DNA from 2 places in the Propionispora hippei DSM 15287 genome. Region 1 is predicted to be linked to the other one. Evidence: riboswitches for the same ligand, from Rfam matches in the RefSeq annotation. Region 1 holds a riboswitch; the other holds the start of a gene.
What was found. Region 1 has a riboswitch for S-adenosylmethionine ahead of F3H20_RS05680 (YezD family protein). Riboswitches for the same ligand answer to the same signal wherever they lie in the genome.
Positions count from the first base shown of each region.

Region 2: linked by a shared signal. The riboswitch ahead of F3H20_RS03185 (methionine ABC transporter ATP-binding protein) and the one ahead of F3H20_RS05680 (YezD family protein) in region 1 are both predicted to bind S-adenosylmethionine.

Region 1 covers NZ_FQZD01000008.1:30,546-36,375, reverse strand. Annotated here, with positions in the region: gene F3H20_RS05695 (methyl-accepting chemotaxis protein) at 144-1,607, opposite strand; gene F3H20_RS05690 (homocysteine synthase) at 1,734-3,020, opposite strand; gene F3H20_RS05685 (YezD family protein) at 3,242-3,448, opposite strand; gene F3H20_RS05680 (YezD family protein) at 3,506-3,679, opposite strand; SAM riboswitch class I at 3,765-3,867, opposite strand; gene cysK (cysteine synthase A) at 4,158-5,090, opposite strand; gene F3H20_RS05670 (trans-sulfuration enzyme family protein) at 5,565-5,830, opposite strand, start outside.
Region 2 covers NZ_FQZD01000005.1:269,479-275,308, forward strand. Annotated here, with positions in the region: gene F3H20_RS03170 (efflux RND transporter permease subunit) at 1-208, shown strand, start outside; gene F3H20_RS03175 (MetQ/NlpA family ABC transporter substrate-binding protein) at 342-1,163, opposite strand; gene F3H20_RS03180 (methionine ABC transporter permease) at 1,218-1,871, opposite strand; gene F3H20_RS03185 (methionine ABC transporter ATP-binding protein) at 1,840-2,898, opposite strand; SAM riboswitch class I at 2,971-3,073, opposite strand; gene F3H20_RS03190 (YerC/YecD family TrpR-related protein) at 3,277-3,582, shown strand; gene hisZ (ATP phosphoribosyltransferase regulatory subunit) at 3,623-4,804, shown strand; gene F3H20_RS03200 (HD domain-containing protein) at 4,824-5,348, shown strand; gene F3H20_RS03205 (D-2-hydroxyacid dehydrogenase) at 5,345-5,830, opposite strand, start outside.

The DNA of each region.
Region 1 (5,830 bases):
ATATATATATGTTACATTTATAATGTAGCAAAAAATTCCCAACTATACAAGGAAAATATTTGACCTTTTGACCTTTTGATTCAAATAAAAACAGAGGTATTAGGACGCGTTTTCGCGCGGCTACCTCTGCTCTCGCTGAAAAATCAGGCTACACTTACATCGGCCCCCAGCACACCGATACGGCCACCGGCGCCGCTGATCGGCACGGCGATGGTGACGCAGGGCTTGTGGGATATGGCCGACACATAGGCAGCCGACACATAGATTTTTCCCTCCGCCGCTTCCTGGAACCATTCCCGCGATCCGGCATTGGCAATGCCGGCCGGTGGCAGGGAAACAATAAACTCGCCCTCCAGATTGTTGCTCCAAATGGCTTCCAGGTTAGCATGGGTTTGTAAAAAGCCGGACAACACCGTTTTATGTACGGCCGGCTCCAGACTGAGCAGCGACTGTTCCCGGGCAAGGGCAGTCAGCTGCTCCTTTAAACGCTGAATCTGGTTTTGCATCTCCGGGCTGATAGTTACCAAAGTGATCTTCTGGGTTGTATCCACCAACGACTTGGCGACCTTGGCCAGCAAATTACCCATGTTGCGTGTTTCCGCCAGATGGCGCTCCTGATCGGCAATAGAACCGACCACTTCATCAATATGGAGCGCCGCCTGTTCGCACATCTGGGCCATGTCATTCAACGTATCCGAGGCGCCGGTGGTTGCGGCCAACTGTGATTGCCGGGCCGCGCTGGCTTCCGACAGTTGATCTTCAATTTGGGAGCTGGCCGCCAGGATTTCCTTCAGACTGCCGTCAGCTTCCTGCATCGCCTTGACGCCGTTTTCCACCGACTTAGCCCCTTCCTCGACAGCGGCAGCGGCAGCAGCCACGCCTTCGTCAATTTGGGCCAACAGGCCATTGGCCGATGAAGCGGCTGTGGCACTGGCTTCGGACAGCTTCTGTATTTCCTGGGCCACCACAGCGAAGCCCCGGCCGTGCTCGCCGGCCCGGGCCGCCTCAATGGCGGCGTTCAGGGACAAGAGATTAGTTTGCGTGGATATTCCCTGAATGGCGCCCAGAAAACTGTCAATTTCCCGCGCCATTTTGGTTAGATTCTGGATACAGGCTTCAATTCTGGTCGAGGACTGCTGAATGGCTGTCATCGCGTCCGATGCCTCCAGCACTGCCTGGCAGCCTTGCTCGGCGGTATGCCTGGTTTTAATGCTGTCCTGATGAATACCGCCGGCCACCTGCGTAATGGTTTGCGCCGTCTGGACCACCTGTTCGATTTCCTGTTTGGCCTGGGAGGCTCCGTTCAGGAGACTGGCGGCCAGCTTCTGCGTGCCGGCAGTCTCCTGATGAATCTTACCGCCCAGCGTATCGGCATTGACAATGGCCTTGTTAACCTGTTTTACGGCGGCCATCACCTGGCTGGACGCCACCTGCGACTCCTGAGTAAAGCTGCGGATCATCTCCGCCATGGCCTGAATATGCCCAGCCAGTGGCTGCAGCTCCTTCGGATACTCCTCCGGCTTTAACTCGCCTGCTATATTCCCGGCTGCATATTGACTCGTCTGTTCGGCTAATTGCTGTAACCCCTTGCTGCTAAACCACCGCATCGTCGCCGCCTCCTCAAAAAAATAGAGCCACTTCTCCCCTTAGAGAAATGGCTCCTTTGCCAAAATTTATATTCTAAATTCTAGCGAAATGTTCTCTTTTTGTCAATGAAAAACCAAGAAACAATGCTATTTAGCTGCTTGCAGGGCCTGTTCCAGATCGGCAATAATATCCGCTGCATCTTCAATACCAACCGAGAGACGTATCATGTCGTCCGGTGCGCCGGCCGCTGCCCGCTGTTCCGAAGTCAGCTGCGAATGGGTAGTGCTGGCCGGGTGGATAACCAGCGACTTGGCATCGCCCACATTGGCCAGAATAGAGAAAAGCTTGAGCGAGTCAATGAACTTCTTACCCGCTTCCAGGCCGCCCTTAATGCCAAAGGTTAAGATAGCACCGGCCCCTTTCGCCAGGTACTCCTTGGCCAGTTCATGATCCGGATGGCTGGCAAGGCCCGGATAGCTTACCCACGATACCTGCTCATGACTTTCCAGGAATTCAGCTACTGCCAGAGCATTCTGGCTATGCCGTTCCATTCTGAGATGCAGCGTTTCCAGACCCTGCAGGAATAGGAAGCTGTTGAACGGGCTTAGGGCAGCGCCTAAATCGCGCAACACCTGAATGCGCAGGCGGGTAATGAATGCCGCTTCGCCTAACGCCTCGGTATAGCTCAGGCCGTGATAACTGGGATCGGCATCGCTGAGCAGCGGGAACTTGCCGTTGCCCCAGTTGAACTTACCGCCGTCAATTACGATACCGCCCATCGAACTGCCATGACCGCCGATAAACTTGGTAGCCGAGTGAATAACAATATCGGCACCGAATTCAATCGGCCGTGACAGGTAAGGCGTGGCAAAGGTACTGTCAATAATCAAGGGGATACCATTTTCATGGGCAATAGCCGCTACGGCTTTAAAATTAAACACGTCAATTTTAGGGTTGCCGATGGTTTCACCATAAATGGCCTTGGTTTTCGGCGTTATGGCTTTACGGAAATTTTCCGGATCGCTGGGATCGACTAAGATCACGTTAATACCCAAACGAGGCAGAGTGTAGGTAAACATATTGTAGGTACCGCCGTACAGCGTTGATGAGCTGATAATTTCATCACCGGCCTGGGCAATGTTGAAAATAGCCGCGCTGATAGCAGCATGGCCGGAAGCAAAGGCCAGAGCGCCAACACCGCCTTCCAAGGCCGCTACCCGTTTTTCAAATACGTCGGTGGTGGGATTCATGATACGGGTATAAATATTGCCCGCTTCCTTTAGACCGAATAGATTGGCGCCATGTTCGCTATCGCGAAAATTATAGGATGTGGTTTGATAAATCGGAACCGCGCGGGAACCTGTGGTTGGGTCGGGTTCTTGTCCGCCGTGGACAGCCACTGAGTCAAATTTCAAGTTTTCCGGTAATGCCATAATATGTACCCCTCTCTATTCGCTATATTGTTGTGATAATAAAAAAGCCAAGGAAAGCACTCGAGGTGTTTCCTTAGCCTTCAGTCTTTCTGATCAGCTTATTCACTATCTTCTTTTGTTATAAAATACCATGAAGCCCTCAGCAAGTCAAGCCTTTTTTTACCAGTCTTTGCCCGGCCTCGGCCAGTCCCCGCCGCCTGTAATATTTTATCGGTTTATCGTTATATTCCGTCACCATAAATCCCTTCAACACCGGTAAACCGCTGTTTTTCGGTCCGGTCAAGCTGGGTGACCTTGCCGTCCTTGATCACAATGACCACCTGGCCAAATTTCAGTCCGTCCACAGCCTCTGCGATCCGTTTGCGCAAAGCCTGCGATTTAGCCTGATTGGCCGCCTCCTGTGAAACTGCTTCCTTTTTTGCAGGCATAAATCCTCGCCGCCTCCCCCCGCTGCTAACTATATCTTTTCCATTGCCTTTATCGTATCAGCATAATCTAATTTTCTCGACCCGCTCAATCTGGATAATACGGGAGTCCTGGACGATTAAGGTAACTGAACCGTGCAATGTGCTATTAATAACCTTTTCAATTTGGTCCATAACCGACTGGGGCACAACTTCTTGCTGCACCGCACTTGCGTTCTTTTTTGTATTTGCCATGCTCACACCTCTATAAGCAGTTTGTATCGGCCGGGTTGAAACTAAGAAAACCCTTTCCAAGGAAAGGGTTTGGGGTCATACTTTCCTCTCATCGCCAGGATTAATTATCCTGCTGGAATTAGCACCACTGCATTGCTGCCGGTTGCCGGGTTTCTTCGGGCCAGTCCCTCGACCTCTCTGGATAAGAGCTACTTTATCAACTTATATGAAATAGTATCATAGGGTAATAACAGTGTCAATAACTATTTACCGCCAAGCAAGCAGACCAGTTTTCTGTCTCAGCGCACGCTAAGCTGCTTACAGGTAGTATATGTCCGGTAAGTTTGAATCATGCCATTCCCGGTAGCCGTTCTTAAAATAAGAGGGAAAAGCAGAACCTCTTGCGAGAGCCGGCCACCGGTATAGAAATAAGGCTGGAGTTTGCGCCGTCGTAGTGCAAACTCCAGCCTTCGTTATGTCCGATCAGCCGAGCCTACTATTATTCTTCAAATAAACTTGTCGACAGATACCGTTCACCGGTATCCGGCAAGAGCACCACAATGGTTTTACCTTTATTTTCCGGACGTAAAGCCAGTTGAGTTGCCGCATAAGCTGCCGCACCACTGGAAATACCGACCAGCAGGCCTTCGGTTCTGGCCAGTTCCCGGCCAGTAGCAAAAGCATCCTCATTGCTTACCGGAATAATTTCATCAATGACGTCTTTATTAAACACGTCCGGCACGAACCCGGCGCCGATACCCTGAATTTTATGGGGTCCCGGTTTACCGCCCGACAAAACAGGCGAATCCTTCGGTTCAACCGCTACAATTTTAACGTTAGGATTTTTTTGCTTCAATACTTCGCCAACACCGGTAATGGTGCCGCCCGTACCTACACCGCCGACAAAAATATCAACCTTGCCGTCGGTATCGCGCCAAATTTCTTCAGCCGTGGTCTTGCGGTGAATAGCCGGATTAGCCGGATTTTTAAACTGCTGGGGAATAAAGGCCTTCGGGTTTTCCGCCACAATTTCTTCGGCCTTTTTAATAGCCCCCTTCATACCTTCCGCGCCCGGCGTTAAAACAAGTTCGGCACCTAGCGCTTTAAGCAGCTTTCTTCTTTCAATACTCATAGTTTCCGGCATGGTCAGCACCAATTTGTAGCCCTTAGCCGCTGCGACAAAAGCCAGCCCTACACCGGTATTGCCGCTGGTAGGTTCAACAATTAAAGTATCTTTGTCAAGCAGGCCTTTTTCTTCCGCATCGGCGATCATGGCATAGCCGATCCGGTCTTTCACGCTGCCCAAGGGATTAAAATATTCCAACTTGGCAATAACAGCTGCCTCATACCCTCTGGCCTTACGGTAGTTGTCAAATTCCAACAGCGGAGTGTTACCGATTAATTCGGTTAAATTCTTTACAATACGTGACATAGTAAATACCCCCGTTTATATTTTAAATTTACATGATAATGTATCAAACCCAAGTTATAGTTATGCACGGACAAATACGGCCCATACCAAATTTTTAGTTTGATCCGGCGTATAAGCCGCTGTCGGTATGGTCAGGAAACGCCACATAAACAAAAAAGGCCAAAGAAGCTGCAGCAAGCATCTCCTTTGGCCTTCAGTTTTTCTGATCAGCCTACCATTCAAACCAACTTGTTACTTACATGATAGTACCAATGACAGGCGATGTCAAGATTTTTTTGCCATTAGGTAACCGCTGATTAATTCACACTGCGCATCCTGACGGATCTTTTTCCGCCCGGCTGCGTCGGCAAAATCTTGCAGTAGGGACTGCTATTCCTGCGGTTTTACTTCCTTGCCAGTCGAAAAAATCTCCGCAAATTTAATTTGCACTTTCAAAGTTGATGGAGCACTAGTTTTCTCCATTTCTTCCGGCCGTTACCCTTTATTATGCAACGCCTGCCGCAAATCCTCAATTAGATCTTCCACATCCTCAATCCCTACGGAAAACCGCAAAAGGCAGTCCGAAACCCCCAGCCGGTCCCGAACCTCGGGCGGCACATCAGCGTGTGTCTGAACAGCCGGGAAGGTAATCAAAGATTCCACGCCGCCCAGACTTTCGGCGAACTGAATCAGCCTGACCCGGGACAGCACCTGTGGAACCAGCGAAGGACAGGCCACATCAAAAGAAAGCATGCCACCAT
Region 2 (5,830 bases), on a different contig from region 1:
GCTGCCCACCGCTCTGGCCGTAACCGCCGGCGCGGAGACAAGGGTCAGCATGGCCTGGGTAGTTATCGGTGGTCTGGCTTCCTCGACTTTCTTCACCTTAATCGGTATTCCCATTATTTTTCTGTTTTTTGAAAAACACTCTTTTCTTGCTTCGCTGCAAAATCTTCTTTTGCGGCTATTCCATCGGAAACGTTCAAAAACCTTATAAAGAGCAGGATGAGAAAGCGGGAAAGTGCTCCGGCTGCCGGCGGAGGCTTTCCCTTTTCCTTTTCTGTGGCAAAGCTAAAGACACCCCGGAGAATTTCTCCGGGGTGTCTCATAAGCATGCGGTTTAACAGGGCTTAGAAGGCAGGAACAACGGCTCCCTGATATTTGTCGTTGATGAATTTCTTCACTTCGTCAGACGTTAAGGCCTTGGCCAGCTTCTGAATTTCCGGACGATTTTCATCACCTTTGCGAACTACTAAAATGTTAACAAACGGCGAGTCGTTCTGTTCAATAAACAGAGCGTCTTTGGTCGGCACCAGCTTTGCTTCCAAAGCATAGTTGGTATTGATAACAGCAATGGCTACATCGTCCAAAGCACGGGGGAGTTGAGGCGCTTCCAGTTCAGCTACTTTTAAATTTTTAGGATTTTCAACAATATCGCCTACTGTTGCGTTAATGCCGACTCCCGGTTTCAGTTTCAGCAGACCGGCCTTTTCCAATAAAGCAAGTGCGCGGCCTCCATTGGTGGGATCGTTAGGAATCGCTACCTGCGAACCGGCAGCAACGTCAGCCAGTGTTTTTACTTTCTTGGAATAGATACCCATCGGTTCAATATGTACGCCGGCAATATTGCTTAATTGCAGGTTATGCTCTGCGGCAAACTTGTTCAGATAAGGCGTATGCTGAAAGAAGTTAGCATCCAATTCTTTTTCGGCAACGGCAATGTTTGGACGAACATAGTCGTTCATTTCCACAATTTGAAGGTCAATTCCTTCTTTTTCCAATATGGGTTTGACTACTTGCAGAATTTCAGCATGCGGTACGGGGGTAGCTGCCACTTTTAATACCGTTTTGGCAGCGGTAGCATTAGGTTCTTTTTTATCATTACTGCCGCAGCCAGCGAAAAGAACCGTCAATGCCAATAGAGAAACCATGAGTAAAACCAGTTTTTTCATAATAAATCCTCCTAAAATAATATATATGTGATTTTGCTTGGAAAACAATAGTACTTATCTTTTGTTTACCTTGCGGGCGAGATAGTCGCCGCAGGATTGCACGATTTGGACCTGAGCAATCAGAATGGCTACTGTGGCCAGCATAATATCGGCGCGGAATCGCTGATAACCGTAGCGGATGGCCAAATCACCCAAGCCGCCGCCGCCAATCGCACCGGCCATGGCGGAGTAACCGATCAGGTTGATGATGGTTAAGGTGATTCCTAATATAATAGAGGGAAGCGATTCCGGTATCAATACTTTGCGGATGATTTCAAATGGTGAGGCGCCCATGGCCTGTGCGGCTTCGACCACTCCGTAATCCACTTCTTTCAGCGCCGCTTCTACAACCCGGCCGACAAAGGGAATGGCCGCCAGACTTAACGGGACGATGGCGGCATTAGTGCCGATCGAGGTGCCTGTTAACAGGCGGGTTAAGGGAATGATAGCCACCATTAAAATGATAAAGGGAGTAGAGCGGGCTGCGTTTACAATACTGCCTAAAATACGATTGATGTACAGATTTTCCAGGATTCCTCGTTTATCCGTAGCAACCAAAATGACACCAAGCGGTATCCCGAGGAGGGTGGAAATCAAGGTGGAGACAGCAACCATATAGGTTGTGTCAAGCAGGGCTTCAAACAGCAGCATAAGCATGTCTTGAGACATAGCCGATCACCTCGCTTCCCACTTCGTGTGCCCTGGTGTATTCAAGCGCCCTATGAATAGCATCCTGACTGCCTGATAATTCAACGATTAAAGTACCGAAGGAGACATTTTTGATATGATCCATATTTCCATAGAGAATGCTTACATCGATATCAAAACGCCGGATCATACCGGCAATGATTGGCTCGCCGGCAGCATCGCCGATAAACGAAAGCCGCAGCAGCAGCTTGCTGTCGGGAAGCGGTGTCCGTGAAAGTGGCATGTGTTTAAAATGATCCGGTAAATCATGATTCATGATGGTGCCGATAAATTCCCGGGTAATAGCCGCCTGAGGCTGGGTAAAGATATCCAGAATTGGTCCCTGCTCAATAATCAGGCCATTTTCCATAACTGCTACCTGGTCGCAGATTTCTTTGATAACCTGCATTTCGTGGGTGATAAGGACGATGGTTAATTTAAGCTCCCGGTTAATGTTTTTTAATAATTCTAGAATGGACTTGGTAGTTTGCGGGTCAAGAGCCGAAGTGGCCTCGTCGCACAACAGTACCTTGGGACGATTGGCTAAGGCGCGGGCGATACCTACCCGCTGTTTTTGACCACCGCTTAATTGTGAAGGGTATTGTTCACGTTTGTCCGATAAACCGACCAGTTTTAAGAGACGGACCACCGTATCTTCAACATCATGTTTAGTGTAGCCGGCCAATTCAAGAGGGAAAGCGATGTTGTCAAAAACCGTGCGGGAGGAGAGTAAATTAAAATGCTGAAAAATCATGCCGATTTTTTTCCGCGATTCCCTAAGTTCGTTTTCCGTCAGCTTTGTGATGTCCTGACCGTCGACGATCACTGTTCCGGCCGTAGGCTGTTCTAAACGGTTGATGCAGCGGATCAACGTACTTTTGCCGGCGCCGCTTTTACCGATCACTCCGAAAATTTCACCGGCCTTGACTTCCAAATTAATTCCACGCAAAGCATGGATTTGACCGGACTGACTGTGGTATATTTTTTCAATCCCGTTTAAACTAATCAATGAGGTTCCTTCCTTTCGTGCAAATAAAAAGGTCTCTTCGCAGCGAAGAGACCAACACATACTCTTGGGCTTCTCTCATCTGCCAGGATAAAATCCTGTAGGAATTGGCACCGTTCCTTCCGGATGGTTGCCGCGGCTTCATTGGGCCAGTCCCTCAGCCAACTCTAGATGATAATAATATCATTCATTTTTTAAATCCTATCACGGTTTTTTGTATGTGTCAAGAAGATTGTTTGGATAATATCTTTCTTAAACGGACATTTTAATAAAGTTTTCATAGATTAAAGAAAAAAAGGGATAAAGAAGGAAATCTATCTAACTGCACGAATATATAATATATTGATATACAGTATGGGAAAATAAGGAGTGACACTAGCTATGTCGGTGAATCCTAAACTAAAAGATCCGTTGATTGATCAACTGTTTCAGGCTATTTTACTGTTGCAGGATGAAGAGGAGTGTTATCAGTTTTTTGAAGATGTTTCCACTATAGGGGAACTTAAGTCTTTAGCGCAGCGCTTGGAGGTTGCCCGGATGTTGCAGTTGGGGGCGACCTATGATGATATTGTGGCAAGAACAGGCGCTAGTACGGCTACCATCAGCCGCGTCAAACGCTGCCTGAATTATGGCGCCGACGGATATGGTATAGTTCTCTCGCGGCTTGACGAAAAGAAAAAAGAGTAAGTTTTTATTAATCCATGTTGAAACGGAGTGTAACCATTTAATGAAGACAAATGAATTTGTACCGCAGATTCCTTACGGCACCAGAGATTTTTTGCCGCGGGAAGCAAAATATAAACGAATTGTGGAAGGTTCCCTGGCCGGATTATTTGCCAAGTGGGGCTATGACGAGGTGGTCACGCCCACTTTTGAATATCTGGAAACTTTGTCTGCCGGCAGTGACGAGCAGATGGCACAGAATATGTTTAAGTTCTTTGATAAAAAAAATCACATTCTGGCATTGCGTCCGGATATGACTACTCCCATTGCCAGGGTGGCATCTACCCGGCTTAAAGAAAACAGTTTGCCGCTCCGCTTGTTCTACTTAACCAATGTATTTCGCTATGAGCAGGCGCAGGCCGGGCGGCAATGCGAATTCTATCAGGCGGGAGTGGAACTGTTGGGCGTTCCGGGACCGGCGGCCGATGCAGAGGTGATTGCTTTGGCCGTACAGGCAATGAAGGATTCCGGTTTGCAAACCTTTCAGGTCAATATTGGCCAGGTGGAATTTATCAATGGAATCATGGAAGAAAGCCGCCTGACCGCCGAACAGCGTCAAAAGGTTAAACAATGCATGGTAAACCGCAATGTGGTCGGTCTGGGGGAAATTCTGACGGCCAGCGGGCTAAGCTCCGACGTTCAGACTTTGCTGCGGCAGATTCCGCTGTTGTACGGCAAAGAGGAATTGCTGGAACAAGCCTACGCGATGGTTACCAATCCGGTCAGCCGGGCCGCGCTGGACAATCTGGCCGATATTTACTGCCTGCTGAAAGGGTACGGTGTGGAGCAGTATGTCAATTTTGACTTAGGGATCATCCGGGATTTTGAGTATTATACCGGCATGGTGTTTGAGGGCTATACGCCTGGGCTGGGATTTCCGCTGTGCGGTGGCGGCCGCTATGATAAGATGGTGTCGTCCTTCGGCGTTGACTGCCCGTCCACCGGTTTTGCCTTAGGAATAGAGCGGGTATTGTTGGCTCTGGAACGGCAGGGTATTTCACTGGACGCTGATTTTCGCGAGTGGTATGTGGGCTGGGAACCCGGCAAGCTGACGGAAGCGATTCAAAAAGCTTCTGAACTAAGAATGCAGGGACAGTCCGTCGAACTGGCTCTATTCCCCCAGTCGCGCCAGGAAGCTGCCATGAGCCAAAAGGCTAAAGGCTGTAAAGAACTCATCTATATTTAATTTAAGGGAGCAGACGGTCATGTTTTCACGGGTGAAACAAGTGATTTCGGCTCTTACTGCCAGGATCAGTAGACAAGAGGAAGAATTTGTGAACCGTTATCTGCACCCCGGGGAACAGGCATTGTTTTGGGGTATGAGTCTGGCCGAACAGCGGCATGCGCTGAATGTAACCTATACGGCGCTTGGCTTCTCCGGCCAGACGGCGATTGACATACGGCGTTTGATTCGCTGCGCTTTGCTGCACGATGTGGGGAAGCGGCAGGGTGATATCAACACAGCCGGTAAAATTATGGCGGTGCTGGCTCATTCTCTGGCTCCTGGCTGGGCCGAAGCCTGGGGCAGGCAGGGGCGGGGAGCTTTTCCCGCCAATTTGCGGCATGCCTTTTATATTTATTTTAATCATGCCGAGCGGGGAGCTTCGTTACTGAGTCAGGCCGGGACCGAGCCCGAAATTGTTGAAATCGTAAGGCGCCATCATAAAGCTCCGGCCAAGGATGATCCGCCGGAGCTTTGTTTTCTCCGAGAGGCCGACAATATCAATTAGTACCCCTTTTGCTTGTCTACTATATTAAGGATTTGATCTTTATCGATAAACCGGGTTAAATTATCGGCAAACAACTGGATGGCGCGGTCTAAGTAGCTGGGTGACAGACCGGCCAGATGGGGTGTGATGATGACGTTGGGCATATTCCAAAGCGGCGAACTATCCGGCAGCGGTTCCTCGGCAAAAACGTCCAGGCCGGCACCTTGAATTAGCTGTTGTTCCAGGGCGGTAATCAGGTCGGCTTCGGCAATGACACCGCCGCGGGCGATGTTAATGAAATAGGCTGTTCGTTTCATAGCGGAGAAATAGTTCAAATTGAACATTTCCTTAGTTTCGTCTGTTAAGGGAAGTGAGACTACAACAAAATCGCAGATGCTCAGCATTTTTGCCAGATAGTCGGGTGTGTACAGCGCATCGACAAATAATTCGGTGGTTGCTTCCCGTTTGGTAGCTACTACGTGCATGCCCAGCGCTTTTGCCTT